DNA from 2 places in the Paraliobacillus zengyii genome. Region 2 is predicted to be linked to the other one. Evidence: a T-box and tRNA genes for the amino acid it is inferred to sense, from the RefSeq annotation. Region 2 holds a T-box; the other holds one or more tRNA genes.
What was found. A T-box is a leader RNA that pairs with one kind of tRNA and senses whether it is charged. The one in region 2 lies ahead of tyrS (tyrosine--tRNA ligase), so its partner is inferred to be a tRNA-Tyr.

Region 1: it has a tRNA-Tyr gene. The T-box ahead of tyrS (tyrosine--tRNA ligase) is inferred to sense a tRNA for this amino acid. The anticodon was not compared.

Annotation. Positions count from the first base shown of each region.
Region 1 covers NZ_CP029797.1:208,942-224,856, reverse strand. Annotated here, with positions in the region: gene DM447_RS01195 (TnsA endonuclease N-terminal domain-containing protein) at 1-370, opposite strand, end outside; gene DM447_RS01190 (TnsD family Tn7-like transposition protein) at 616-1,674, opposite strand; gene DM447_RS01185 (TniQ family protein) at 1,683-1,970, opposite strand; gene glmS (glutamine--fructose-6-phosphate transaminase (isomerizing)) at 2,262-4,064, opposite strand; gene DM447_RS01175 (response regulator transcription factor) at 4,573-5,259, shown strand; gene DM447_RS01170 (sensor histidine kinase) at 5,252-6,553, shown strand; gene DM447_RS01165 (polyphosphate polymerase domain-containing protein) at 6,779-7,486, shown strand; gene DM447_RS01160 (DUF4956 domain-containing protein) at 7,523-8,206, shown strand; gene glmM (phosphoglucosamine mutase) at 8,256-9,602, opposite strand; gene DM447_RS01150 (CdaR family protein) at 9,703-10,950, opposite strand; gene cdaA (diadenylate cyclase CdaA) at 10,943-11,767, opposite strand; gene DM447_RS01140 (anti-sigma factor family protein) at 11,943-12,554, opposite strand; gene sigW (RNA polymerase sigma factor SigW) at 12,569-13,132, opposite strand; tRNA gene DM447_RS01130 (tRNA-Ala) at 13,335-13,407, opposite strand; tRNA gene DM447_RS01125 (tRNA-Lys) at 13,438-13,513, opposite strand; tRNA gene DM447_RS01120 (tRNA-Gln) at 13,528-13,602, opposite strand; tRNA gene DM447_RS01115 (tRNA-Tyr) at 13,654-13,739, opposite strand; tRNA gene DM447_RS01110 (tRNA-Thr) at 13,751-13,826, opposite strand; tRNA gene DM447_RS01105 (tRNA-Val) at 13,830-13,905, opposite strand; tRNA gene DM447_RS01100 (tRNA-Glu) at 13,911-13,982, opposite strand; tRNA gene DM447_RS01095 (tRNA-Thr) at 14,003-14,074, opposite strand; tRNA gene DM447_RS01090 (tRNA-Asn) at 14,079-14,153, opposite strand; rRNA gene rrf (5S ribosomal RNA) at 14,211-14,326, opposite strand; rRNA gene DM447_RS01080 (23S ribosomal RNA) at 14,391-15,915, opposite strand, start outside.
Region 2 covers NZ_CP029797.1:2,572,359-2,588,273, reverse strand. Annotated here, with positions in the region: gene DM447_RS13175 (cell division protein FtsA) at 304-2,433, opposite strand; gene DM447_RS13170 (bifunctional 3-deoxy-7-phosphoheptulonate synthase/chorismate mutase) at 2,604-3,671, shown strand; gene ccpA (catabolite control protein A) at 3,896-4,897, shown strand; gene motP (flagellar motor protein MotP) at 4,982-5,806, shown strand; gene motS (flagellar motor protein MotS) at 5,793-6,593, shown strand; gene DM447_RS13150 (IS1182 family transposase) at 6,845-8,530, shown strand; gene DM447_RS13145 (transglycosylase domain-containing protein) at 8,527-11,499, opposite strand; T-box leader at 11,633-11,840, shown strand; gene tyrS (tyrosine--tRNA ligase) at 11,904-13,172, shown strand; gene pfkA (6-phosphofructokinase) at 13,346-14,302, shown strand; gene DM447_RS13130 (YeeE/YedE family protein) at 14,348-15,607, opposite strand; gene ku (non-homologous end joining protein Ku) at 15,748-15,915, opposite strand, start outside.

The DNA of each region.
Region 1 (15,915 bases), 1.4 Mb from region 2:
GGCCTTTTACGGTTACTAAAAAGTCGGTTGTCATCACAATGGGTGTTTTATTTGCTCTTTCAAATGAATGGTTTATTCGTTTCTTATCAGCTATTTTGATTGTTTTCTCTCTATCAAGAGGATACTGTTCTCTAATATCAATTACATTTTCTGACCAATCAAGTATGTAAAAATAGTTTCGTTCAATATCTGAAAACAGCTGATGCTCCCTGTTAGTTTTCCAACCTTTGGGTCTATGTGTACGTCCTAAAGAGGGAAAATCCTGATTAGTCAGCCATGGTTTATAATCGCTTAATTCTCCGCTACCTCTCCCCTCTTTTATATACCGCGCAATTTTATCTTCAGTCCAAATATTTTTGCGTTTTGCCATTAATTCTCTACTCCTTTATTTACATACGTTAATTAATTAGTGTAATCAGGTTGTTATGCTTGATAAGTATTTCATTAACATAAGGGACAACATTTGGCTTAATATTCTTTCGGATTCCAACCGTTTCTAATAACTGATATTTAGTTACAATCTTATCTTTGAAATGAATTTCAAGTACTAGATCAACTCTCCTTATCTGAAAATGCTCTACTGACTCTTGTATTGATTGAACATACTTATATGTTTTAGGGAACTTTTCTCTCTCTATTGCTACCTAATAAATCACAAATAGCAGAAAAGGTTTTTCTTATAATTTTCCCTACCACTTTTTCATGCTGCTTCCATTCATCATTTATCCGTTGAACCTCCTTAACCATGAAAAGATCCTTTTCTTCAAAATCCTCTTTTTCTTTCCGTCGATGCCCTTTTTGGGACACTGGTGAATTTTCTTCAAGCCATTCTGAATCAAATTGGTGCAACCATGCAAAAGTAGCTCTATTATGATTCGCTAACTCGCTCCTTGTATGATTTGGATTGTTATTCACAGCATTTATCCAAACCCTTCGATAAGTTGCAGTTTTCCTTTTCCTCCATTCTTTTGTTTTCTTGTCTCTTTTTTGTATAGCATTCTGAATAGGATCTATTCCCTCTCTTAATATTTTTCTAATTGTAGGTCTGCTTAATTTTGTTTTCTCTTCTAATTCATTCATTTTCAGTCCTTGATTAACCATCTTGTAAAAGTTTCGTTCCCAAACATGTCCCTTCTTCATTACACGACTGCTAAAATAAGGAACTTTACATGGATCAAATTCCCCTTGCCTTAACCGATATACAAAACCACAGTTACAAATAAAATCTCCTTGAATCTTTCTATTAAAAGGATGTACAGATACTTCAACTTTAGTTACTACCTCTTTTAAGTAATGATCACATAAAGGATTCATACAAACCCACGGACCTTCACCAAAGGGTTCAAACTGGTCACTGTTATGAATAAAACTTTCCACAGATCCAGATAATGCCCTCATTAATAAAATGTGCCTAATAGGATGAATGTCGAAGAGCTTCTTTTCATGAAATAATCTATTTATCCAATTATCATCTTTTAAATTTGAATCCATATAATTTAAAAATTCATTTCCATAGGTAGTTAGTAATAAATCAGATAAGTTCTTTAGCATTTGGGACATTGGATAAGCAATTCCTTTAATTTTTATAATGGTTAGATACTTCTTGTATAATGCCTGTTCAAGAAAACAGGCTCGATAATTAACGAGAAATTTTACATCTTCGGCAAGCGCCAAATGTTTTTCTAAATCATCCAGTTTGTACAAAGTAATGTTGTTTTATTAAACGGATAGTATAATGGGACTGTAGTATGATTGATTAACAACTCATATCCCGGCTGATTAGAAAAATGATTTATTTTAGAACTAAGTTGATCCAGATTATTAATATATTCTGTATTTAAAGAGACAGTTTTCGAAAATAATTCTTCTAATGTATGATACTTTGATTTATTTCCCATATGGTAATGGTAGCGTGCAACAATACTATAGATACTCTCATCTTTATATGGGTGAGGAAAATATCCAATCATGCTATAATACTCCTCCTATTATTTAATTCGAAAAAAATATCAAACGTATACTTTATTGGTTACTATTAGTGGTAACTACATAAAAAAGCCCTCTGTTCTTATTTAAGAGCAGAGGGTAAAAAAATATTTAGTTTTAAAATCACATTTTTAAAATCTATTTTTTTCAACTAAACATCCTGATATTTTATTACTCAAAAATTGGTATAGAACTTTTTTTCGAAGAATAGAACTTTTTTTTCAAGTATAAAACTTTTTTTCATGATACATTGTAAAAACACTCTTAAAAACATCTTATTCCACAGTCACACTCTTCGCTAGATTACGCGGCTTATCTACGTCGCAATCACGATGTAAAGCAGCATAGTAAGCAAGTAGTTGCATTGGAATAACACTCACCAACGGTGTGAATAGTTCATGTACTTTCGGTAACACAAACGAGTCAGTCTCTTGATCTAATCCTTCAAGGCTAATAATACATGTCTTAGCCCCACGTGCTGCTACTTCTTGCACATTACCTCGAATAGAGTAATTTACATTTTTTTGTGTTGCTAGAGCTACTACTGGAGTTCCTTCTTCAATTAAAGCGATCGTACCATGCTTTAACTCTCCCCCAGCGAAACCTTCTGCTTGAATATAAGATATCTCTTTAAGCTTCAATGATGCTTCTTGGACAACAAAATAATCTGCTCCACGTCCAATAAAGAATGCATTGCGTGTTTCTGTAAAAAACTCTTTCGCTATCTTTTCAAATTCTTCTTTTTGATCTGTTAAGGATTCCATTACACTAGATACAATACCTAACTCTTGTAATGGATCAAAGTCTAAATCTAAATTCTTTGCTTGTGCAGTATCTACAGCCAAAATGGTCAATACAGCAATTTGTGCAGTGTAAGCTTTTGTTGAAGCCACTGCTATTTCAGGACCTGCATGCAAGTGTAAAGTATAATCCGCTTCACGAGAAAGGGTAGATCCCGGAACATTTGTAATCGTTAGTGCCGGATGACCTAAGTCTTTAATTCGAACTAATACAGAACGACTGTCTGCAGTCTCGCCACTTTGTGAGATAAATACAAATAATGGTTTTTCAGATAACAAAGGCATGTTATAAGCAAACTCACTTGCGATATGCACTTCAACAGGAATATCTGCTACTTTTTCAATACATTGCTTACCTACTAAACCAGCATTATAACTAGTACCAGCTGCAATAATATAAATACGATCTGTATTCATCATTGCCTGGCGAACAGATGGATCTAATTTGATATTATCGTTTTCATCTTGATATTCTTGGACTATTTTTCTCATTACAAAGGGTTGCTCATCAATTTCTTTTAACATAAAGTGAGCATAAGTTCCTTTTTCTATATCAGAAGCGTCAATTTCAGCGGTAAAAGGCTCTCTTTCTACTACAGCACCGTTTAGTTTTTGTACTTCAACAAAAGAACGATTTAGCATAACAATCTCTTTATCGTGGATTTCAAGGTAACGATCTGTTTCTTTCAATGTTGCCATTGCATCACTCGCTACTAAATTAAAACCATCACCAAGTCCAACCAATAATGGGCTTTTATTTTTCGCCACATAAATTGTATCCTGATTCTCAGCATCAATTAAAGCAATTGCGTAAGAACCTTTTAATAAAGAAACCGTTTGACGAAACGCTTCTGTAACATCACTATATTTGTTAAACAAGACTTCCATTAATTGTACAATAATTTCTGTGTCTGTTTCACTTGCTAATGCTACATTAGCTAAATAATCATCACGTAGTTCGTAATAATTTTCGATAACACCATTATGAACAATGGTGAATCTACCAGACGCGCTTTGGTGTGGATGGGCATTTTCCTCACTTGGTTCCCCATGTGTTGCCCAGCGGGTATGGCCAATTCCCATAGTTGCTTTTACGTTTTCATCTACTTTATCACGCAATACAGCGATCCGACCTTTTACTTTAAACAAGTTCAATCCATCATCATTTAGCGTTACAATACCGGCTGAATCGTAACCACGATATTCTAATTTTTCTAACCCGTTTAATAAAACTTCGTTCGTATCATTTTGTCCAATATATCCAACAATTCCACACATATTTTGTTTCCTCCTAATATAAAGGGGCAAACAAACGAAACCTATATCTTTAGTTGATTTAGAGGCGTCTATTTGCCCCTTTCTCATGATTTTTTTCATCATCAGGTTAATATTCTTGTTCAAAGAGTCACCTCTTTGTTTTCGAATAAAAACTTTTCGGTTGGAGATGTGTGCAACCGGGAGGTATCCGCCGAAAACTCGATAATCCTCCTCCTCGTCAACTATTTTTTATCGTTCAAAAATAGTTCAGGCGCTTTAACTGCTATTAACTACTTTCCTCCTTTTCTTCTCGAATACTGCTCTCTTTAGAAATGAGAACACACCCTATTTTAACCGAGAATAAATCAACTAGCAATCTTTTTTAGTGAGATATTTTTACAAAATCCTTCTTTTTCTCGGTAATACAATATATGTTTTGAAATATTTAACCGTGCAAGAAAGGCTTGCTATTTTTGCAGAAAAAGTTTCTAATAAGCATATATTATATTTACACATAGAGGTGACCTACATGAAATTGCTTATTATAGAAGATGACAAAAATTTATCTCACACAATACTGGAAACAACCAAAATCAAATTTGATGTATCACAAGCATTTGATGGCGAAGAAGGTCTTTTTTTAGCCGAACAGAATATATTTGATGTTATTATTCTTGATCTTATGCTTCCCTCCATCCATGGTTATGAAGTGCTACAAAAGCTCCGAGAAAAACAAGTTAAGACACCTGTACTTATCTTAACTGCAAAAGATAGTATTGACGATAAGATCAAAGGTTTTAAGATTGGGGCAGATGATTATTTAGTTAAACCTTTTCATCGGGAGGAGCTATTACTAAGACTTGAAGCAATTGTTCGCCGAGTTACAGGTGAGTTAGACAATCACTTTTTAACATTCCTTGATTTAAAGCTAAATATACAAAATAAATCTGCCAGTATAAATGATGAAAATTTAATATTAAACGGTAAACAATTCGATTTATTAGAATACCTCATTCACAATCAGGACATTATTGTTACGAAAGATCAAATATTTGATCGAATTTGGGGATTTGAATCAGATACTTCTACTACTGTTGTTGAAGTATACGCTAGTCATTTACGTAAAAAGCTAAAACAATTCAATTACCACCATTATATAAAAACATTTCGCGGTCTTGGTTATATGCTAAGTGCAACTGGTGATACAAATGAATAAGGAAAAAATTATTCAAAAACAACAGCTACGGCTTATGATTTATAACTTTATTGCATTTAGCTTAATCTTTGCTTTATTCGGTGTGATTATATATAGCCAAATTCAATCATCGCTTTTTTCATTACCTGATGAAGAATTGATCGAATATCAAGAGCTTATAACATCTAGTGAACGCTTTTCTCCGCTAGACGATGACAATAGAGAGCTTTCTGAAGATCCAATCGAAAGAGGCCCAAATGAACAAGATAGAATGGCTAGCCCACGAATTGTTATGATTGAATGGGGAGAAGACGGAACAATTATTAACCAAGATCAAATTGGCAGTTTATTTTATCAAAGCTATTTAGAAGATTTACAAGTCGATAACGATGCAGAGTCATTGAATGTAATTGAACCACTCACAGTAGATGACGTCTATCAATTCCGTTCCCTCACCTTTTCTAATACAGAAGATACAGGGGTCGCTTACACACAATTACTATTAAATGTTGATACAGAATATCAGCTTTTAAATAGATTTGAAAAGTTATTAATCATTGTGTCCATTATTTTTATAGTGGTTTCACTTGTGGCAAGTTACTTTTTATCAAAAAAGACAATGCAACCTATTATTAACTCTTGGGATAAGCAAACTGAATTTGTCGAGAATGCTTCGCATGAATTACGTACGCCGCTTGCGATTATAAAAAATAAATTAGAGTTATTATTAACCTCTCCCCAAAAGAAAGTGGTGGATGTATTTGAAAATATCGCATTGTCTTTATCTGAAACGAATCGATTATCTAAACTAACTAGTGATTTACTAACATTAGCCCGTGCAGATTCTACTGCAACACAGTTAGAAAAAGAGAAATTTGATTTGGATATATTTGTTGAAGGGGTTTGTGCACCTTATCGAGAAATTGCGCAATCACAAGATAAACAGATAAACTATAAATTAAAATCAACGAAGAAGATCGTTGCCGATAAAAATCGTATGCATCAACTACTTGTGATCTTACTAGACAATGCCTTAAAATACACCGAAGAAGGTGATAAAATTGAGGTTCTGACATCATGGTATGATGGCTATCATGAAATCGTAATTAAAGATACTGGAATAGGCTTGCAGTCAGAGAATCTTGATCATATATTCGAACGTTTTTATCGAGAAGATAAGGCCCGTTCTCGTGAGCAAGGTGGAGTAGGACTCGGTTTATCGATTGCACAGTGGATTGTTGCAAGTCATGATGGTTCTATTTCTGCAAAACAGAATGCACCTAAAGGCACTGTACTTCACGTTCGGCTACCGTAGTCATGTCCTTTTTATTTATTTTCTAACACTATTGAGCTTTCTCATTATTGATTTTTTCTAAAAACTCCGTCTTGACGGGGTTTTTTGTTTTTTTTCTTTCCTGTTACACGCTTTTTCCACACTTCTGTTAAAACTTCGTAAAGTTTTTTTAAGTTAACTTTAAGTTCCATTTATATAATAGGAAGTAGGCACTATCACAGTAAACTAACAGAAAGGAGAATACATATGTTATTTAAACGAAATATCTTTCAACAAAAACAAGGACGACGAGAATTAAAACATGCGATTAATAAATTAGATTGTCATCTATTGCGCCAAAATTTAAAACATGTTATGCATTACGATAACAATGCCGATGAACACGGAAAATACTTCATACGCAGTGTTTACTTTGATAATAGTGAAGATAAGGTTCTAACTGAAAAAAAAGAAGGCTATCTTAGCCGAAATAAATATCGCGTTCGACTTTATAATCATGACAGAACAACTTTAAAATTAGAACGAAAAAGCAAAAGAAACAACTTATGTCAAAAAATAAGTTGTCCAATTTCACCAGAAGAGTACAAAGCAATTTGCATGGGTAATGTTGGATGGATGGAAGAGGACGATAGGTCATTAATGCGTGAGTTATATATTCAAATGCACTTATACCAATTAAAGCCTGTTACTGTTGTTGACTACAATAGAGAAGTATTTATCTACCCATACGGAAACGTACGAATTACTTTTGACAGTTCAATCAAGACAAGCTTTCGTAACACCGACATTCTAAATAGAGATTTACCAATGATTGAAGCATTGGATCCAAACTTAGTCGTTTTAGAAGTGAAATATGATGAATTTCTACCAGATGTAATAAAAAAACTATTACAAGTAAACGACCGTAGACTCGGCACATATTCAAAGTATCACCTTAGTCGAATGTATGGCTAAAAATAAAATTAAATTATGTTGGAGGAAAACACAATGATAGGTACAGTTAATTTTTCAGATATACTTAGTTCGAATTTTTTAGAATCAACACAGGAATTTTCACTAATCGATTCCTTACTCGGTTTAATAACATCTTTTATTATTGGATTGGTTATTTACTTCATATATAAGAAAACATTTTCTGGTGTTATTTACTCCCACAGCTTTAATGTTTCCATTATTATTATGACAATGGCTACCGCTCTCATTATTATGGGGATTTCATCTAATGTACTATTGTCACTCGGTATGGTTGGTGCTTTATCAATTGTTAGATTCCGTACACCAATTAAAGACCCTATGGATTTAGTCTACTTATTTTGGGCAATCGTTTCTGGTATATTATGTGGGGCAGGATTTATTCCACTTGTAATAGTAGGGACAGTTTTAATTGGTTTGGTTATGATTTTCTTTATCAATCGTGTTACCATTGAAAATCCTTATTTACTAATCGTCAAGTATACTAATCCTACAATTGAGAAGGGTTTTGAGAAAATCATTTCACAATTTGCGACAAAACATGCAGTTAAATCTAAATCATCGATGTCAAATCATGAATATGAAGTTACTTATGAGGTGCGTGTAAAAGATTCAAAAACTGCTTTTGTTAATGATATAGCAAATATGGAAAACGTTAAATCTGCTATCATGCTAAGCTATGATGGGAATTTCACAGCCTAACTTTATACTAAATTTAAAAGCGATGTCCAAATTAGGACATCGCTTTTCCTTATTTCATTCCAAGAACTTGTTCTATTACGGTAACTACTTTTTCAACTGCCTCATTACATCTCTCTAATGTAGGTGCTTCAACCATAACACGAACCAATGATTCTGTACCAGACGGTCGAACTAACACACGTCCGTTATCACCCATTTCTCCATCTACTTTCGCAATCACTTCTTGAATACGTGGATGAACAAGGGCTTGGTGTTTATCAATTACTTTAACATTTTTTAGAACTTGTGGGAACTTAACCATCTCTCCAGCTAATTCTGAAAGTTTTTTGCCTGTTTCTTTCATTACATTAACTAACTGTAAGGCAGCTAACATTCCATCACCCGTCGTGATGTAATCAAGAAAGATGATGTGCCCTGATTGCTCTCCACCTAAATTAAAACCACCTCTACGCATTTCTTCCATGACATAACGATCACCAACAGAGGTTTTATCACTCTTCATACCCTGTGCTTCAATTGCCTTATAAAATCCAATATTACTCATTATGGTAGAAACAACAGTTGAGTGTCGTAATAGACCCTTTTCATTAAGATATTTCGCACAAATGTACATGATCTGATCACCATCTACAATATCACCATTTTCATCGACAGCAATTAAGCGGTCACCGTCTCCATCAAATGCTAAACCTATATCTGCTTTTTTATCTAATACAAAGGCTTGTAATGTTTCAGGATGCGTAGAGCCTACACCTGCATTAATATTCAAACCGTCCGGTGATGCTCCAATCGTAGAAATATCTGCCTCTAAATCAGCAAATAGATGTGTTGCCAATGAAGAAGTTGATCCATGTGCACAGTCTAAAGCTATATGTAATTCTTCAAAGTCGTTATCAACAGATTGCTTTAAGTATTGAATATATTTTTGTCCACCTTCAAAATAATCATTGATTTGACCAATATCCGCTCCTGTTGGTCGAGGTAGATCATCAGTTGATGCATCTAATAAAGCCTCAATTTCTTGTTCTTGTGCATCCGTTAATTTAAACCCATCTGGTCCAAAAAACTTAATGCCATTATCCTCTACAGGATTATGGGAAGCTGAAATCATTACTCCTGCTTCCGCACTCATCGCTTTAGTAAGATATGCTACACCTGGTGTTGTTATAACACCAAGTCGCATTACCTCAGCACCTATCGAAAGTAAACCTGCTGTTAGTGCGCCCTCAAGCATACTCCCAGAAATGCGTGTATCCTTGCCTATTAATACTTTCGGTTTATTGGTATCTTTGGTTAGTACATATCCCCCAAATCGGCCCAGTTTAAATGCTAGTTCCGGAGTTAATTGCTCATTTGCAATCCCTCTAACTCCATCTGTTCCGAAATATTTACCCATAATGTACCTCTCCTTTGTTTCCTAATTAAAATATAGACATTTATTTTCTATCATACTTATCATTTTACCCAAGTATTTACATATAAATTCAATTTTGAACTTACTCAGAAGTTATACTTATTATGGCATCATCAACTGATAGAACAATGTCCAAATTGTTCGGTCCTATCACATCAATCGGTACCTCATGCTCTCCAGGTTCCAGTCCTGAGGCATCAAGAGTTAACTGGAAATCTGCTACAGTAACACCCTCTAAATCTGTTTCAAAACCTGTCACCGATAAATCAACTTCTCCACCTTGCGGCTCTATGAACGAAGCAGTATAGGTGTTGTCCAAATTTTCAACAGAAATAGGAGCGTTTTCAAATGTTTCAACTAATTCCAGATCTGTTTCAACATTCACCGTAATTGTAGATGGATTTAGCATCCTTGCATTATCAGGTACATTTAATTCAACTTCTATAGTAGTATCTTCCGTTATTTCAGATAGATCAATAGGTTCCGTTGAAATTTCATCTATTTCATCTAAATCAGATGCAGAGGCAAAAACCTGAACCTCCTCTGTTTCTGAAGTAGTAGACGAAATAATGATTCCTTCTGCGGCTTCTCCTGTTGTATCTATATTAATTGGTACATTTTTATTCGGATTGTCTACGTTAACAGTAACACTTACTGTTTCTGGTTCTATACGCACGTTCAATTCATTTCCTTCGCTATCATAAACACGTACAGGAACCTCTTCTATTGTAAGAGACTCTCCTATCCCATCTACATCAACAAAAGCCTTCACTACAGCTATTTGGTCAACAACACTCTTAGAACTAGTAATTTGAACAGTTGATGGTTCTATAGAAGCTTCCAATAATTCATATCCGGCTTGTAAACCATCTTCATTTGTATAATCAGCAATAACCTCAAATTCTGCTGAAGCCCGCTCTTCAATAGTTACTTCAATTTCTTCTGGGTCTATACTTACATCTAATCGATCCGATATCCCATCATGTTCTAATGGAACCGTATAAGTACCAACTTCTAAGTCTTCCAAATCTACAAATACATCGAAATTTTGTTGTGTCGCAGTCGATTGTACCACACTCACAGTGCCAGCTAATGTGACAGATGCTGTTTGAGGAACTCCACTAACAACGTACTGTTCATCATCAATTTGAATATTAACAGGTATGTCTTCAACTATTTGCGTTTCTTGTGAACTACTAAAAAGGTCATCAAATCCAACCTCATTCGAACTGTTCTCCTGATTATCAAATGATACAACAATGAAGATCAGCACAGCTAATATTAATGACAGTACTCGAATAACCCACGGTCTATTTAACCAATCATTCATTCTTCTTCCCCCTCCAATTCCAACTTTTTATCGTAGGGGCCTTCATGTAATAACTTTCTAAATCATTTCTCAACATATCCATTAACTTATCTTGATCTAAATCTCTATGTAACTCACCATTTTTAGTAAAAGAAATTTGACCTGTTTCTTCAGAGACAGTAATCGTTAAAGCATCTGTTACTTCACTTACCCCAATTGCTGCTCTATGACGAGTTCCTAACTCCTTAGAGATAAAGGGACTTTCAGACAATGGTAAGTAACATGCTGCTGCTACAATTTCGTCCTTTTTAATTATAACCGCACCATCATGCAAAGGTGTATTTGGGATGAAAATATTAGTTAATAACTGGTTGGTTAATTGTCCTCGAATTGGGATACCAGTTTCCACAAAATCACCCATATTCGTGTCACGCTCAATCGTAATCAAAGCACCAATCCGACGCTTTGCCATATAGTTACATGACTTAACTATTGCATCAATAACTTCGTTTAATATTTCTTCTTCAGAGTTCTTATTTCTACTGAAAAAACTACCTCTACCAATTTGTTCTAATGCACGTCTTAATTCAGGTTGGAATAAAATGATGATTGCTAATGGTCCCCAAACAATAACTTGTTCAATGAGTACTTGAACAGTTTGTAAATTTAGAGCATAACTAACGAGATAAAAACCTAGTACAACAAAAATACCCTTTAATAATTGAATGGCTTTTGTGCCTCTAATAAGCATAATAAGTTTATATAAAACATACCAGATAAGGGTAATATCAATTCCGATACGCAAAAGATTAAAAATGTTTAATCCCCCATCAAGCATGGTCACACATCCTTCTATTCATGAATTTATCTTCCCATCTGTAAAATATTACGTACTTTATTATAACATATTTTCTATTGTTACCATACTATCACAATTTTTATCCCTTTATCATAATAAAACAGTTTTCTTTAAAAAAAAGCAAAGAAATGATTGTAAGTCACTCCTTTGCTTTTTAATCAGTTAAATTGAATACACCTTTACTCACCTTTTTAATGTGATACCACATCCATTCAAATACTTGGTTCACCTGTTCAATTTCTCCCGTTATATTTCCAGCTGATGCCATTAACTGTTCTCCATTTATTAATACAACGTTCCCATTAACTTGACCATCTATCTTTAAATCTCCATTTTTAACAACTAAATCCCCTTCTATAATTACATTTTTAGGAACAATAACTGTATCTTCCTTTATAATTAAATTACTATCTTTAGAAACAGACAATTGTCCATCTTCATCCCATACCGAGAAAACACTACCAAACATAAAGATAAAAAATATTGCGGCTGCTGTTAAAAGTGGATGGTTTTTAAACCATCTCTTGTAACCATGTCGTATTTTTTCTTTTGGTAACTGTTTCATCACATTTGCTGTAAAATTTGTAGGAACTTGTATCTCATTTGAATTTTTCAACAAAGTTGTAGTTCGGGTTAATTCTTGAAAATATTTTTGACATGCTTGACATGTTTGTAAATGATATCTTAACTCTGTTTCTTCTTGATTGGATAAATCACCATCTAAATAGTTATGCATTAAAGCAACTACTTCTTTATTACAGCCCATAACTTTCACACTCCTTATACATGACGAAGCCTCTTTCGTAGTGCTTCTCTCCCGCGATGAATTCTAGTTTTTACAGTCCCAACCGGGATATTTAGAATTTCACTTATTTCTGCAAGAGACATTTCATCAACAAAACGAAGTGCTATTACACTTCGATATTTAGTAGGCAGGTCCATAATTTGTTGTTGAATATAAGACTGCAGTTCTAAACTCTCCACTTCTTCCTCTGGTAGTGCTTGGTCTGCAGAAAGTTGTGAATACATATCTAAACCATCAGTGCCTTTGATTTCAGCATCTAGAAAGTAGTCAGGTTTCTTTTTACGAATCCTGTCAATAGTTAAATTTGTAGCTATTCGAAATAACCAAGTAGAAAATTTACGATTTTCATCGAATGAGTGTATATTAACATAAGCACGAATAAAAGCTTCCTGTGCCAAATCTTCAGCTTCATGCATATTACCAATTATACGATAGCAAATTTGATACACCTTATCTTGAAAAAGGATAACGATATCCTCAAATGCGGATTGATCTCCCTTTTTAACTTGTTTTATTATTTGTTTTATTTTTGCATCCATCATCTAAATACCTCCGCTTTTATTGCGGTCAATTTATGTACGAACTAGCTATATAAAAGGTTTCACTTTTTTATGTTTTTGTTGAATTTACATTTTCTTATAAAAATCAGTATACCATTTTATAGAAATAAAAAAATCCCTTTTTTAATAAAAAGGGATCTTTTACATAATTTAGTCTTTTTTTAATTACTAGTACGTATGATGGAGCCTAGCGGGATCGAACCGCTGACCTCCTGCGTGCAAGGCAGGCGCTCTCCCAGCTGAGCTAAGGCCCCAGATACAATAAAATATACTCATTAATAAAATGGTGAGCCATGAAGGACTTGAACCTTCGACCCTCTGATTAAAAGTCAGATGCTCTACCGACTGAGCTAATGGCTCTTTAATTAAGAAAATGGCTGGGCTAGCTGGATTCGAACCAGCGCATGACGATACCAAAAACCGTTGCCTTACCGCTTGGCTATAGCCCAATAAAAAAACAGTGAAAAACACTGCTACATAATTTCTATGAAACAGAATAATGGTGGAGGGAGTAGGACTCGAACCTACGAACCCGATGGGAGCGGATTTACAGTCCGCCGCGTTTGGCCAACTTCGCTATCCCTCCAGATTTAAAAATGGTGCCGGCCAGAGGACTTGAACCCCCAACCTACTGATTACAAGTCAGTTGCTCTACCAGTTGAGCTAGGCCGGCATATGGTGGAGGATGCAGGGCTCGAACCTGCGACCCCCTGCTTGTAAGGCAGGTGCTCTCCCAGCTGAGCTAATCCTCCATTGATGACCCGTACGGGAATCGAACCCGTGATACCGCCGTGAAAGGGCGGTGTCTTAACCGCTTGACCAACGGGCCATTGTATAAAAATGCTACAGAGCTTCCAGCCGGAATTGAACCGGCGACCCCTTCCTTACCATGGAAGTGCTCTACCGCTGAGCTATGGAAGCAAAATGGCTCCACAGGTAGGACTCGAACCTACGACCGATCGGTTAACAGCCGATTGCTCTACCACTGAGCTACTGTGGAACAATATGACACAATAAAATTATTGCTTCACAAAGCTAACATTTTAAAAAAATTCTGGCTTAGCGACGTCCTACTCTCGCAGGGGCAAAGCCCCAACTACCATGAGCGCTGAAGAGCTTAACTGCTGTGTTCGGCATGGGAACAGGTGTGACCTCTTCGCTATTGTCACTAAACCATTTTGAAGATAGTGTACCTTCAAAACTAGATAAGAATTACAACAAGACAACATATAGTATTATAGTTAAGTCCTCGATCTATTAGTATTCGTCAGCTACACGTGTCACCACGCTTCCACCTCGAACCTATCAACCTCATCGTCTCTGAGGGATCTTACTCTAAAAAGATGAGAAGTCTCATCTTGAGGGGGGCTTCATGCTTAGATGCTTTCAGCACTTATCCCTTCCACACGTAGCTACCCAGCGATGCTCTTGGCAGAACAACTGGTACACCAGCGGTGTGTCCATCCCGGTCCTCTCGTACTAAGGACAGCTCCTCTCAAACTTCTTGCGCCCACGACGGATAGGGACCGAACTGTCTCACGACGTTCTGAACCCAGCTCGCGTACCGCTTTAATGGGCGAACAGCCCAACCCTTGGGACCGACTACAGCCCCAGGATGCGATGAGCCGACATCGAGGTGCCAAACCTCCCCGTCGATGTGGACTCTTGGGGGAGATAAGCCTGTTATCCCCGGGGTAGCTTTTATCCGTTGAGCGACGGCCCTTCCATACGGTACCGCCGGATCACTAAGCCCGACTTTCGTCCCTGCTCGACTTGTAGGTCTCGCAGTCAAGCTCCCTTCTGCCTTTACACTCTTCGAATGATTTCCAACCATTCTGAGGGAACCTTTGGGCGCCTCCGTTACTCTTTAGGAGGCGACCGCCCCAGTCAAACTGCCCACCTGACACTGTCTCCGAACCGGATCACGGTTCTGGGTTAGAAGGTCAACACAGCCAGGGTGGTATCCCACGGGCGCCTCGACGTAAGCTAGCGCTCACGCTTCAACGGCTCCCACCTATCCTGTACAAGCTGTGCCGACATTCAATATCAGGCTACAGTAAAGCTCCACGGGGTCTTTCCGTCCTGTCGCGGGTAATGCGCATCTTCACGCATCGTATAATTTCACCGGGTCTCTCGTTGAGACAGTGCCCAAGTCGTTGCACCTTTCGTGCGGGTCGGAACTTACCCGACAAGGAATTTCGCTACCTTAGGACCGTTATAGTTACGGCCGCCGTTTACTGGGGCTTCGGTTCAGCGCTTCGCCCGAAAGCTAACGCATCCCCTTAACCTTCCAGCACCGGGCAGGTGTCAGCCCCTATACTTCGCCTTACGGCTTCGCAGAGACCTGTGTTTTTGCTAAACAGTCGCTTGGGCCTTTTCACTGCGGCTTCTCGCAAAAGAAGCACCCCTTCTCCCGAAGTTACGGGGTCATTTTGCCGAGTTCCTTAACGAGAGTTCTCCCGATCACCTTAGAATTCTCTTCTCGCCTACCTGTGTCGGTTTACGGTACGGGCACCTCTTTCCTCACTAGAGGCTTTTCTTGGCAGTGTGAAATCCGGAACTTCGGTACTTAAGTTCCCTCCCCATCACAGCTCAACCTTACATTGGACGGATTTACCTATCCAACAGCCTCACTGCTTGGGCGCGCATAACCAGCAGCGCGCTTTCCATATCCTACTGCGTCCCCCCGTTGTTCAAACGGAAAGGAGGTGGTACAGGAATATCAACCTGTTGTCCATCGCCTACGCCTTTCGGCCTCGGCT
Region 2 (15,915 bases):
CAATTGATAAGCTTGTTTATTGCTAAAGTGTATGTAACTAAAATAGCAATAAACCGATTGTCTCTCTTTCATAATTGTAATTTTTAACTCATGAAAGAAATGCATACCTAGCGTTGGAAATATACGTAAACTCCTGTGGGAACAGCACGGGCTGAAGATCCACTTAGTAAAGCGTTTGTTGCTTTACTAAGTTAGCTGAAGCCGTGCCCACGGAAAGCGGAGTATATTTCCAACAAGGTATGTTATGTCGTAGTTTTTCTCTGTGACGTTTTACAAAGTAATAACGATGGTGAAAAGGCCCTGTTAGTTAATTGTAATTTCGTCGTTTGGTTCTAACGGTTCGAAAAAGGTTGTTGGTTTACCATTTTTTTTGATATCTACACTACCTTTTACTTTTGATAAATCTATAGAAATATGTCGGAATATATCTTGAAATATAAAGCCAGTTTCTTCTGTTGATCTAAGCTCTAACTTGTCCCCATGATATAAAAGATCATCTATATCCCGCTCTTTATTTTGTTGAAAAACACGTATTGTTTGCTTATTTAATAGGATAGGCTCCCCATTATATGTTATTGACATCGATTGATCTAATTCAATTGATAAAGCATGCAATACATTTCCTATAGTGGGAACTTGTCTATTCACTACCTCGATTTTATTTCCAGGTTGTAATACTGTTTTGTTTTTTGCTACTTTTCCATTGACCAGAAGTTTAGTTGAGAAATCACTTAATTCTTTTACTTCCCCATCAATATAAATTTTAAAAGTGTATAATTCAGTTAAAATGTCTTGTCTATTGTGTTTTATTAAAAAATCCTCTACAGTTTTTGATTCAATCACATTTACCTTATCATGATCTTTTAATACATAATCTAAATTGCTTTTTACTCCGTTGACTTCAATAGAAGGTTTTACATACTGTTTTCTTTCATTCAAATAAACAGTAAATGTATTTACTTCACCGACTAACTCTTCAATTGTAACGATAGGGTTTTTACCATTCTCCCCTTTTTCAACATGTAAGATATCCCCATGTTTAATAGGTTCTTCTATTGTTATAGGTTGTCCATTCAATAGAATAGAGGGGGCTTTGCCATAAGTGCCAGGTAAAGTGATACTCTGTCCATTAAAACTTATAATATAAGCCATTCCAGGACGACCATATAATTTATCAATATGGATACCAGCAGCTAGCAAACAATCACCAACAGTTAATTGTTTCATATCGAATAATCGAACGGCTCGATCATTTACTGTTACACTTATATAATGAACTGGATTTTGTTTTGCAGCAATTGCAATTCCGATCGGTGTAATGAAAGCAGGACCAGCAGGAACTTCAGCAGCAAATTTTAAATTCGGAATAGCATCTGTTCCACGAATGGCAACACGATTTACTGGCAACTGTAACTTTTCAGCCAATTTGATTGTCAAATTAGGTGTTAAACTTCCACCCCCAACTAACATAACTGCTTTAGGGGCCTTTGTATTTAACTCTAAAATTTCTTGTGCTATCGCATCTGCGAGCTTTTCAATTGCACCATCTATTGCTTGTGCAAGTTCATCAAAAAGAATCTTTTCTTCAAATCCTAAAATATCGGTAATAATGGATTCATTATTTCCCGTAATTTCTTTCTTAACACGTTCTGCTTCTTTAAAATCCAACAAATAGTGATCACTAATAGCTTCTGTTATCTCATCACCTGCACGTGGTACCATGCCATAAGCAGCAATTGTACCACTATCAGTCAAGGCAATGTCACTCGTACCAGCTCCAATGTCAACTAAAGCAACGTTAAGTCTTCGCATAGAAGTGGGAATAAGGACATTGATTGCAGCAATAGGTTCTAGTGTCAGTGCTTCCATTTCTAAATCCGCACGTTGTAATGCGGACAATAATGATTCAACAACTACTTTTGGTAAGAAGGTGGCGATAATTTCAACTTCAGCCTTACTACCTTGTTGATCAATGAGAGAGCCAATTATATCATTATCTAATTTATATTGTATAACGGAATATCCTACACAATAATAATGCGTACTCAAATTATCTGCTTCCTCCAAAGCTAAATCATGTTGGGCTTGTTGTACGGCACTGAGTTCCAAAAAGAGAATGTCTTCTTTTTCTATTAGTGGGTGCTGTTCAATATTTTTAGTAATTGTCGTTCGCTTTGTTTTAAGAGCTCTTCCAGCAGCAGCAACGCATACTTTAGTGAGCTTAATAGTATGCTTAAGTTCTAGCTTCTCTTTCACCTGATGAATTACCTTTGCTACAGCAACTACGTCATGGATTTGCCCATCTAACATCGAACGTTCCTCGTGTTCTTGCATAACATAATCAATTAGTTTGTAATGCTCATCTGTTTGTTCCAAAATTAATCCGACAACAGAACGTGTTCCAATATCTAATGCGAAAATATACTCATTCATAAAATTTAATCCTTTCTATACTACATGGTTACATATGATGAAAGATAAAGAATATACTAAATATTTAAACATAATAATGACAAGTATTAAAATATTAGCTATAATTGTGACTAATTAAAAAAACGTCTTATATCTATTATAACGTGAAATCAAAACAGGGGGTAGTCCAATTGAGTAATCAAGAACTCGATCAATTAAGACAAGAACTTGATCAAATTAATTTAGAAATATTAAAATTGATCAATAAACGCGCAGAATTAGTTCAAAAATCTGGAGAGGTAAAGGAAATACAGGGTGCAAATCATAGTTATGACCCAGTTCGTGAACGTGATATGCTTGAATTAATTAAGGTAAATAATAAAGGGCCATTTGAAAATGCTACGATAATTCATCTTTTTAAAGAAATTTTTAAAGCTGGTTTAGATTTACAAGAAGATAATCATAGCAAGGCATTACTAGTTTCTAGAAAGAAAAAACCGGAAGATACTATTATTGAAATAAACGGTGAAAAATTTGGTGATGGAAACCAACATTTCATATTCGGTCCTTGTGCAGTAGAAAGTTATGAACAAGTTGCTCAAGTTGCAGAGCAGGTTAAAAAGAAAGGTCTCAAGCTAATACGTGGTGGTGCGTTTAAACCAAGAACATCTCCTTATGATTTCCAAGGTCTAGGCTTTGAAGGATTAGAAATCTTAAAGCGTGTTGCAGATGAGTATGGTTTAGCAGTTGTGAGTGAAATTGTAAATCCAGCAGATATTGAAAAAGCTTTAGACTATATTGATGTTATACAAATCGGTGCACGTAACATGCAAAACTTTGAATTATTAAAGGCAGCAGGTGAAGTAAATAAACCCGTCTTATTAAAACGGGGAATGTCTGCCACTATTGCGGACTTTATTAATGCAGCAGAGTATATTAACTCTAGAGGGAATGGGAATATTATTCTTTGTGAGAGAGGTATCAGAACATACGAAACAGCAACTCGTAACACATTGGATATAACAGCTGTACCTATTTTAAAACAAGAAACACATTTACCTGTTATGGTTGATGTAACACATTCTACAGGAAGACGAGATCTATTAATTCCTGCTGCAAAAGCTGCGCTCGCAATAGGAGCTGATGGTGTGATGGCAGAAGTACACCCTGATCCAGCAGTTGCTTTATCGGACGCAGCACAACAAATGGACTTTGAGATGTTTGATCGATTTATGAAGGAAGTAGCAAATTATAAATAATAAACAGCCCTCTTGTTTGTAGTCTAATCAAGAGGGCAAAACTTTGTAAATAAGATATATATATTCTTTTCATAACAAAAAAACTTAAAATTTGATATAATATAACACATGCATGTGATAAATCTTTAATACATAGTGAATCATTGCGCAATAACTTATAGTAACGTATGATTAAATAAAGAGTGTCAGGCTAATTAAAAGGAATATACGGAGGTAGAATTAAGATGAATATAACAATATATGATGTAGCAAGGGAAGCAAATGTATCAATGGCAACAGTTTCACGAGTGGTTAATGGCAATCCGAATGTGAAACCCGCAACACGTAAAAAGGTGTTAAATACAATTCAAGAATTAGGGTATCGTCCAAATGCAGTGGCACGTGGTCTTGCAAGTAAAAAGACAACAACTGTTGGTGTTATTATTCCCGATATCTCAAGTATATTTTTCTCTGAATTAGCTAGAGGAATTGATGATATTGCAAATATGTATAAATATAATATTATTTTAAGTAACTCCGATCAAAACGTAGACAAAGAAATAAAACTAATTAACACTATGTTAGAAAAACAAGTAGATGGTATTGTTTTTATGGGTGGAAAAATAACGGAAGAACATGTACAACAATTTAAAACATCTCCAGTACCAGTAACATTGGCCGCTACTATCGATCCAACAGAAACGATATCTTCGGTAAATATTGATTATGAACATGCAGCTTATGAAGCAACCCAATTTTTAATTGAAAAAGGACATGCTAAACCTGCTTTTGTATCTGCTCTTGAAGAAACACCAATAAATGAATTGAAGTACAAAGGGTATGAGCGTGCTTTAGTAGAGTCAAAACAAGAAGTAGATCTATCCTTCGTCATTAAAGGTGATTACACGTACGATTCTGGAATAGAAGCGGCAGAACAACTTGTTGCATTAGAAAGTAAGCCGACAGCAATATTTGTTGCTTCGGATGAAATGGCATTAGGTGTTATACACGGTATTCAAGATAAAGGACTGAATGTCCCTGAAGATATTGAAGTATTTGGTTTTGATAATACGCGTCTTGCAACAATGGTTAGACCTACATTGTCTACTATCGTTCAACCTATGTATGATATTGGAGCTGTAGCAATGCGCTTATTAACTAAGTATATGAATAAAGAAGAAGTTCAAGAATCAAATGTTATTTTACCACACCAAATTATCGAAAGGAACTCAACAAAATCAAATTAATGCCGATATATAAAATATCAAATTGCAAATCCTTGGCATGAGGCTAAGTCATACAAGTTTGCACGTAAGTTAGGGAGAGGGCATATGAAAAAAAGAGATATTTTAACCCCAATTGGCATAACATTAGGTTTTATTATGATAATTTTTGGTATTATTTCAAGTGGTGGTACTAGTGGATTTGTTTCGTTTATACAGGTCGCTTCCATTATCATCGTATTAGGTGGTTTAGTTGCCGCTCTATTGATTAATTTCAATTTAGAGCAAATAAAGTTAACAGGTAGCGTATTAAAAGAAACATTTAACAGAAATGAGCAGAACCTTGGTGATCTAATTCAATTATTTGAACGGTTATCAGAAAGAGCAAGACGCGAAGGTTTATTAGCGCTAGAGAATGAGTTAGAGAGTGTAGAAGATCCTTTTATTAAAAAAGGTGTATTATTAGCAATAGATGGTATTGAGCCAGAAGTAATTAATGATATTATGAATGCTGAGATTACAGCAATGGAAGATCGGCATTTAAAGGGTCGTATTATTCTAGAAAAGGCTGGAGAGTATGCCCCGGCATGGGGAATGATTGGAACATTAATTGGTTTAGTATTAATGCTGAATAACCTAACCGATCCAACCACACTCGGTCCAAATATGGCTGTAGCGTTATTAACAACGTTTTATGGATCTGTTTTGGCAAATCTAGTATTCATACCCATGGCAGGAAAACTAGAAATAAAAACAGATGAAGAAATATTCATGAAACAAATTGTTATAGAAGGAGTCATCGGTGTTCAATCTGGCCAGAATCCAAGAATTCTAAAAGAGAAATTAAGTGCTTTCCTATCTGAAAATATGAAGAAAAAACAAGAAGAAGGAATAGATGAGGGTGCGGAGGATGTAGCAAATGAAGCGTCGTAAAAAACGGATAGATAAAGGCTCTCCGAAGTGGATGGTAACTTACGCCGATTTAGTAACGCTCATTTTAGTGTTTTTCATATTACTTTTCTCTATGTCACAAATTGATCTAGTCAAATTCGAAGCTGTGGCAGAATCTTTCCGTAACCGTATGATTTTTGATACCTTTCCTTCTACGTTAGAAATGGACAATCCAACGGAAAATGCTGAACCGCAAGTAGAAGATGAGGGAGCAGAAGAAACGAATAATAATCTATCTGAATCAGAAACGGAAGTAATTGATTCAAATGAGCAAACCAATAGTGAAATGTTAGAAGATAATCAAGATACACTGGATGAATTGTTAGCAGAGATTCAAGCCTTTTTAAACGAGAATGATTTACAAAATACGATTACAGCAAATCGAACTGATCAAGGTGTTGTTTTAATTTTACAAGAAAGAGTTTTATTTGATTCAGCTGAAGCTGAAATTAAAGCTTCAGGCGAACCATTTCTAGATAAAGTAGGCTTACTACTTGAAAATATACCTAATAATGTAAGAGTAGAAGGTCACACAGATAATCGTCCTATATCTACTTTGCAATATCCTTCAAATTGGGAACTATCGGGTGCGCGAGCCAGTAGTGTTATACGTAAGATTATTGATTCGAGTGATTTAGATGAGGGTAGATTCATGGCAGTTGGTTATGGAGATACAAAACCAATAGTCGAGAATAACTCTGAAGAAAATTGGAGTAGAAACCGACGTGTTGAAATGGTTATTTTAGAATTAAATCAGGATTTTGAGTAGTTTGCGTGCATCGCGAATGCTTAGATCGATATTAAATTTAGTAATGGCTCCATCTAAATGAGATGGAGCTATTTTTATGTGAAGAAACAAAAAGAGGCTGGGACAAAACTCAGATAAACAATAAAAAGTTGCATCTTCCAACGGTAGTTGGAAGATGCAACTTTTTTATAAAATCGAAAATTTTAGTAAGTAAAAAAGGATACCTTCTGATAAAATTAAAGTACCACACAATAACAATCGGAGGTATCCTTATGTTTAAAGATTATAACATGAATCAAGTAATTCTGCCGTTAGATTTTGAAATGAAATTACAAAAAAATGATATTGCCTATACGATCCATGACTTAGTAGAACAAATACCTGATAAAGCATTTTCTGTTTTCTTACATGAAACAGGTTGTCCTGCTTATCATCCACGCATGATGATGAAGGTTATTTTATGTGCTTACACGCAATCTGTTTTCTCTGGAAGAAAAATTGAATCATTACTGAAAGATAGTGTACGCATGATGTGGTTAGCGCAAGGTTATGAGCCAAGCTATCGAACGATTAATCGTTTTCGAGTCAATGAAGAAGTACAAGAACTGTTACGCCAATGTTTTGTACAATTTCGATGCCAACTGGTGAAAGAAGAGCTGATTGACCAGGAAGCGATCTTTATTGATGGCACCAAAATAGAAGCAAATGCCAATAAATTTACGTTTGTTTGGCGAAAAGCGATTGAAAAATACAGTGCGAATTTGGTGGAGAAATCAAATCAACTGTACGATGAATTATTGGCAAACGAAATTATTCCAGAAATAGAACGCGAAAGTACGGAAGAACTATCCACTAAAGAACTCGAAAAAGTAGTTGAGAAACTAGAGAAGACCGTTGAAGGATACGACAAACAGATCGAAGAAAGTAAAGATGTCAGCAAACGGAAGCAGCTTCGCTCTGCAAGGAAAACACCAAAAAAATACCGCAAACAGTTTAAAGATTACGTAGCACGCAAACAAAAATACGAAAAGGATAGGCTTATATTTGAAGCGCGCAATAGTTATTCAAAGACAGACCATGATGCCACCTTTATGCGCATGAAAGACGATTATATGAAGAATGGCCAATTAAAAGCAGGTTACAATGTACAAATTGCGACCGAAGGACAATATACACTCGCATATGACGTATTTCCCAATCCAACTGATGTACGCACATTCACTCCTTTTCTAGATAAAATCGAGGAAAGCTTCTTTGAACTTCCCACATATATCGTAGCTGATGCAGGGTATGGAAGTGAACAGAATTATGAAGATGTCCGCATTAATCGGGAGCGCATCCCGCTGATTACATACAATATGTATCGAAAAGAGAAGACAAAGAAATATAAGCAAGACCCTTTTAACACAATGAACTGGGCGTATGATGAAGCGAGTGATTCTTTCCGTTGTCCAAATGATAAAAAAGTGGCTTTCCAGTATCTATCTAATCGAACAGGTAAAGATAACTTCACCCGATCCTTTAAAGTCTATGAATGTGAAGACTGTTCGGATTGTCCGTTGCGTTCCCACTGTACAAAAGCAAAGGAAGGAAATAATCGAAAAATTTATTATAATGAAAAATGGGAACAACAAAAAGCATACACAAAACAGCAGCTTTCAGAAAAAGAAACCGGTAAAATCTATGGCAAACGAAAAATAGATGTAGAACCAGTCTTCGGATTTTTGAAGGCTAATTTGCGTTTCACTCGTATGTCAGTAAGAGGCAAGAAGAAAGTGGAAAATGAATTAGGATTTGCATTCATGGCGGTGAACTTGAGAAAGTACACGGCTAAGCATGCGCATGGTGCAACAAATCCTGAAAATAATCCAACAAAAAAAGATTCCGACCATCTTCCTAAGATGATCGGAATCTTTTTCGTTATTTTGGCTAGTTATGTCCCAGCCTCTTTTTGTTAATCCTCATTGTTGTTACTATCAGCCTCGTTGCTGCTATCTTGAGTAGATTCTTCATTATTTTCGGAATTACCCTGATCAGATTCTTCTTCTTCGTTATTTTCCTCTTGCTCTTGCTCACTATTCTCATTTTCTGCTTCATTATCTTCTGAAGTATCTTCTTCTGGTTCATTATCGTTTTCTGGCTCAGGCTCAGGTTCAGGTTCACTGAAATCGCCAACCTCTAGCTCATTGGAAGCTTTGGATTCTTGACCAAAGTAATCAACAGCTTTAACTTGATAAACAGCTTCTGAATTTCCGACGTTTAAATTAGTGTCAGTTGTACTACCAATTAGCCTGAAATTACTGTCTGGATCATTGGCACGATAAATGCGATAACCAACAACATCATTACTGGACGATTTGTTCCAAGTTAATGCACTTCCTGATTTAGAGACAGAACTTGGTGCGTTTGGTGCTTTACCATCATTCTCTATTTCATCTGTACTAGGAACTTCAACATCCGAACCAAGCGCACTATTATTGGGTAATAATGTCCCAGTAATATTACTTAAGTTATCATAACCATTATCTTTAAGCCAATCGGGATTAAAGGCGACCCCATTTTCATTTGTAAATTCCTCTGGCGTATTTTCCCCAGCAATAACTGCCTCTTCATTCACGATCACATAACGTCCACCAATTAGACTATTATCTTTTTCAGTCGGAACAAATTTCGAATTGTATATATCTGATCCTACTAACCCTAAATCACTACATATACTAGTAGGTAAAAGTCCAGATGTTTTACAATAAGAACTTGATACAATACCGTCTGGTCGTTCAAAGCTAGAACTTGGAGCCATTAGGTCTGGATCAATTTCGGTGGCAAGATTAACGAGTTGTGCCCAGAAAACTTGATTGCGACCACTATAGCCATCTGTTAAAGATTGATTATAATCATAGCCCATCCAAGTTCCAACCGTAACATTTGGATTGGTTGCGACAAACCAGGTATCTTTAAATTCATCACCTGTTCCTGTTTTACCTGCCCAATCTACCCCTTGATTAGTTAGATTTGATCTTGCTGTAGTCGCAGTACCCTGTGTCACGACATCTCGCATCATATCGATCATAAGATAATTTGTTTGTTCGCTAAATACTTTTACTGACTCACTTTCATGTTGATAGGCTACTTCACCTTCGCCTGACTCAATCTTTTCAATAATAAATGCATCAGTAAAGTTGCCGTTGTTTCCAAATGTCGCATATGCATTTACATTTTCCTCCACACTAGCTTCTGTTGTACCAATTGCTAGTGAATTGTATGTTGCTTCTGGAACATTACTAAAGCCCATTTTTTTGTAATACTTCTCGATAGGATTCACACCTATATCTAATATATCTAGAAATACTCTTGTTGCAGGAACATTGTATGACTGTGTTAACGCTTGTCTTGCAGTAACGAGTCCGTGATAACCTTTTGAATAGTTTCCTGGGAATTCTTCATCTGTTGGTAAGTCAACATCTGCAATGATTGATCCAGGTTGAACCGTTCCTTCTTCCATTCCTGGTGCGTAATCTATTAATGGCTTCGCAGTACTACCAATGGATCTTGGTACATCAGTGGCATAGTTTTTATTTGATATATCAAAATCTCTTCCGCCAACAAAGCTAATAATTTTACCGGTAGCATTATCGATTAATATACCACCAACTTGAACAGGTTGAACAAGTGGTTCTTCTTCTCCAGTTTCTTCATTTGTAGTCATGATTGCTTTTTTAGTATTTTGATTTATCGCCGTTTTTTCTGGTCCATAGTTATTGAAATTTGCTGCAAGATCTTGATGTGCATCATAAATTTCTTTATTAATTGTGGTTTGGATTTTATAACCACCTTGACTTAATTCTCTTTCTGCCTTAATTTGATAATCCTCTTGCAATGTTTCATCTTGTAAATCTTCTTCTGTATAGCCATCTGCTTCTGCTAATTGTGTTCGTAATATTTCTGTAGCTCTATCCCGAATTAAATTTGTTAAATAAGGATACTCAGAAAAACTTGTAGGTGTTGGCTCCGCTAAGTTAGCGACAATATCATATTCTAGCGCTTCGTTATATTCTGCCTCACTTATATATTCTTCCTCAAGCATTCTTGTAAGAACAGTTTTCATTCGATCCATACCTGCCTGCAGACTCTCTTCATCTTTTATCTGACCATTATTAGTAAATGGCGTATAAGTAATTGGACTTTGAGGAAGTCCAGCTATAAATGCAGCTTGTGCAATATTTAAATCTATTGCATCTACATTAAAGATGCCTTCTGCTGCTGTTTGAATACCAGCAATATTACGACCGTTTGCATTTCTACCAAAAGGTACAATATTTAAATATGCTTCTAAAATTTCGTCCTTCTCTAAAAATCCTTCAACGCGCATCGCTAGTAATATCTCTTTAGCTTTACGTTCAAATGACACTTCATTTGTTAATATTTGATTTTTAATGATCTGTTGTGTTAAAGTACTTCCACCAGTTTTTGTTGCTGAATTAGTTACTTCTTGAAATAGTGCACGCAATATTGCTTTTGGAACGACGCCATTATGTGTTTCAAAGTATCCATCCTCAGTTGCAATAATAGCATTGCTTACATTTTCTGAGACTTGATCTAGGGTAACTTCTTCTCGATATAAATCAGAACTAATTTCACCCATATAAACTTCATCTGCAAAATAAACTTCTGAAGTTTCTGAGTAGTTATAAATGTCTTCTTTCATATCTGCCTCTGCTCTTACAGGCTCGTCTTTTACTAAAGATGCAAAATATCCTGCTCCAAGCCCCCCTGCAAAAAAGAAGCCAACAACTCCTATAATAATGAAGAAAAGTGTGATATTCCAGACTATATCATAACCAATACGTGATATACGCTGAAACTCTCCTTTCTTCCACCAACTGCTAATGGATGTATATATTTTATGAAAAATGCGTTTAAAATCCATAATAAGCCCTCCTAAAATTCCAATCTATATTATAGCATAAATGTTTAATTAAGAATTAATATGTCCAAAAGTTTAACGCTTTCTCTTGCAATTGTAATAAATCTGTGATATTAATGTAACACAATGATAAATAATTAACGCTATGAAAGAATGCAGTAGTAAGATAATTCCCTGTTACAGAGAGCTGACGTTTGGTGTAAGTCAGTACACAATTACCTTATGAATTACGTTCCGGAGTTTCTTCTTTAATAGAAGACGGTGCTACCATGCATCGTTATGAAATGAAGTGGCAACTAACTGTTGCAACGAGGGTGGTACCGCGAGCATATCTCGCCCCTTCTTAGGGATAAGATATGCTCGTTTTTGTTTGCAATTATTTACTAATAAGAAGTGGAGTGAGGGTTATGGATATTTTAAAAGATTTGAAAGAACGTGGATTGGTTCAACAAATTACAGATGATCAAGGCTTAGAAAAGCAGTTAAAGGAAAATGTCATTACATTGTACTGTGGATTTGATCCAACTGCTGATAGTTTGCATATTGGACATTTAGTTCCAGCGCTAATGTTAAAAAGATTCCAACAAGCAGGCCATAGACCGATTGCATTAATCGGCGGTGGTACAGGTATGATTGGTGATCCAAGTGGTCGGTCAACAGAACGTCAATTAAATGATGAAAAAACGGTTCAACATTTTAGTGATCAAATCAAACGACAGTTAGCAACTATTTTAGATTTCGGTAATGATGAAAATGGTGCGGTAGCACGTAATAATGCAGAATGGCTTGGCAATATGACGTTAATTGAATTTTTAAGAGATACAGGCAAACATTTCAGTATTAATTACATGCTTGCGAAAGATTCCGTTCAATCACGTTTAGAAAATGGTATCTCATTTACTGAATTCACCTATATGATTCTTCAATCATTTGACTTTTTAAACCTTTATGAGAAAGAGAATTGCACCTTGCAAATTGGAGGAAGCGACCAATGGGGAAATATTACTGCTGGAATGGAATTGATTCGAAGGTCTAGAACCGAACAAGATGAAACAAAAGTATTTGGTTTGACTGTACCGTTAATCACAAAAGCAGACGGTACAAAGTTCGGTAAAACAGCTGGTGGTGCTATCTGGTTAGATCCAGAAAAAACTTCTCCATATGAGTTCTACCAATTCTGGATTAATACAGATGATCGTGATGTTATCAAGTTTTTAAAATACTTTACATTCTTAGAGATTACTGAAGTGGAAGAATTGGAAAGGGAATTAGAAGCAGCTCCAGAAAAACGAGTGCCGCATATTCGACTAGCAGAAGAAATGACAACATTAGTGCATGGAAAAGAAGCATTAGCTCAGGCACAAAAAATTTCCGCCGCGTTATTTAGTGGTGATATTAAAGCATTAAATGGTAAAGAAATTGAACAAGGTTTTAAAGATGTACCGACAGTTGATTTAGTTAAAGAAGAAAAAGCATTAATTGATGTCTTAGTTGAAGCAAACATTTCACCATCTAAACGTCAAGCGCGCGAAGATATTCAAAATGGTGCTGTATACATTAATGGCGATCGTCAGCAAGAGTTAACTTATAATCTAGATGAAAATGACCGTATTGATGATACGTTTACTATTATTCGTAGAGGTAAGAAGAAATACTTTTTAATACGATTTAAATAATTATCAAAACCACTGTTCTTACTAGAATAGTGGTTTTTTGAATATATTTGTGGAAAAAAATAAGTCAATACTTTGTTTATTGTATAGAATTACTTCATGTTATAATAGAATCAATGATAGATAAGCATTATAGATAAAGTAGGGTATAGATACATAAAGAAAGGTTGGGTATAATGAAAAAAATTGCTGTTTTGACTTCTGGTGGCGATTCACAAGGAATGAATAGTGCCATACGTGCTGTGGTTCGTACTGGTATTGCCAATGGATTTGAGATGATTGGTGTAAAAAGAGGATTTAAAGGTCTAATGGAAAATGACTTTATAACTTTAGGAACACATGATGTGAGTGATATTCTGTATCGGGGGGGAACATTTTTACAATCTGCACGTTCTGAGGAATTTAAAACAGAAGCGGGACAAAATAAAGCGATAAGTAACTTAAAGGAACAAGGAATTGATTCCCTTGTTGTAATTGGTGGAGATGGTAGTTATCGCGGTGCACAGGCACTTGCTAAACGTGGAATTAAAACATATGGTTTACCAGGAACGATTGATAATGATATCCCGTTAACAGATTATACAATTGGATTTGATACTACATTAAATGTAGTGACAGATGTGATAAGCAACCTTAGAGATACAATGAGTAGTCATGAACGTGTCAGTGTGATTGAAGTGATGGGTAGAAGTTGTGGTGATATTGCATTACAGGCAGGTATTTCTAGTGGAGTTGACGCTGTTTTAATACCCGAGTTTGCGTGGGATATTGAAGAAATTTCAAAAAAACTTACTAGTGGTTTTCAAAGAGGAAAAACACATAGTATCGTTATGGTCGCTGAAGGGGCAGGAAAAGCAGAAGAAGTTGCTCGATTAATAAAGGAACATTCAAAATTAGATACAAGACCTACTGTTCTAGGTCATATCCAACGTGGCGGTACACCAACAGCATTTGATCGGTTATTTACAAGCAGAATGGGACATAAGGTAATTCAATTAATTGAAGCGGACATTACTGGTGTTGCATTGGGTATGGAGAAAAATGAAATCACTTATCACACGTTTGATGAAATTTTTAATGCTGAAAATGTAGTAGATAAGAAATTGTATCAAATTTTTCAAGATTTAGTTTGAATGAAGGAATTTTAAAGGCTCACCACATTTGTGGTGAGCCTTTTTTTAACAAAAAGTATCTTTTATTTTTGGTACAGATAAGCCAAACATTGGGCGGAGGAATAATGCTACAAACGTTCCTGCTAATGCGAGTGCTCCCCATATATAGCCGTGTAAACTAAATGATGCAATTCCACCAAAGTAAGCACCAATATTACAGCCAAAGGCAAGACGAGCACCATATCCCATGCATAAGCCACCTATAACAGATGCAGCGGCATTCTTGCCAGTGATTTTAGTGAATTTGAAAAGACCCCCAGCTGCAGAAGCTAGAAATGCACCTAAGATAACGCCAAAGTTCAATACTGTTGTTGAGTCTGCAAAAATAGAAGCATCGAGTGATGCAGCATTTGCACCTTGCCAATAACCCCAATTCGCTACATCGAACCCAACAAATTGAGCAACTTTTGAACCCCATAAAGCAAAAGCTGAAGTAATACCCCAAGGAGCACCTCGAGTCATTAATGTTATAGCGTTTAATACTGCTAATACAATAGCAGCAGTAAATAGTGGCCAAGATCCACGTAAAATACGTTTCCAACCTATTTCTGAAGGTATCGGTGCCATTTTAGGTGGTTTTCTCTTTTTCTCAATTACTAAGGTAATCCATGCAATTAGTCCAAATAAAGCAATTGATAATATCCAAGCACCACCATAACCTAAACCTGTGGAGGTTGCTAGTGAAATAGGTTCAAATGCTGGTAAGTCTTCGGTCCAAAATGGTAGGTGATAAGCACCAATTGTGGAACCAACAATGAAAAAGAGTAGCGTGATAAACATGACAGAACGACCGCCACCTAGTGCGTAAAGTGTACCAGAAGCACAGCCACCTCCTAGTTGCATGCCTAAACCAAATAGAAAAGCGCCTACCAAAAGGCTTACCCCAACAGGTGAGACATAACCAGAGACACCATCTCCAAAAAATGAATAACCAAAAGCTAAAATTGGAGCAAATAATGTAACTGCAACAGCTAGCATTAACATATGTGCACGTAGGGATTGCCCGTTACCTACTGAAGCTAATCTGCGAAATGCTGAAGTGAAACCAAATCGTGCATGAAATAACGTATAACCAATTAAAAGTCCTATTACAAGTAATAAAGGTTGAACAATATTTTGCGTAGCCATCAGATAAATCATTAATATCGCTGATATAATTAACCCAGCAACTATTAACTTAATTTGAGGTTTATTTAAACCAGTACCTTGTCTTTTTACTGGATCCTTTACATCATTAATAGGTTGAACATTTGCTACTGTATCCATAAAAACATCCTTTCCCGATAAATTTAGTAGTAATTACAATTGTTAATAATATCGGGCATTATGTTATGAGTCAAGAATCTTAACTCATAAATAAGGACATTCACTCATTATGAGCAAATATCCTTATTCATAGTGCTTGATTAACCTGTGGATGTTTTCTTCGTTGCCGCAGTTTTTCTTTTAACAGGTGTGGCTTTTTTCTTACTTTTTTTCGTTCTATTTAAAGACTTTTCTAATGCATCTTGCAAATCAGTAACATTACTTGGTTTTTTAGGTTCTTTGGCAGTAGAAACTGCTTCTTCATCTTT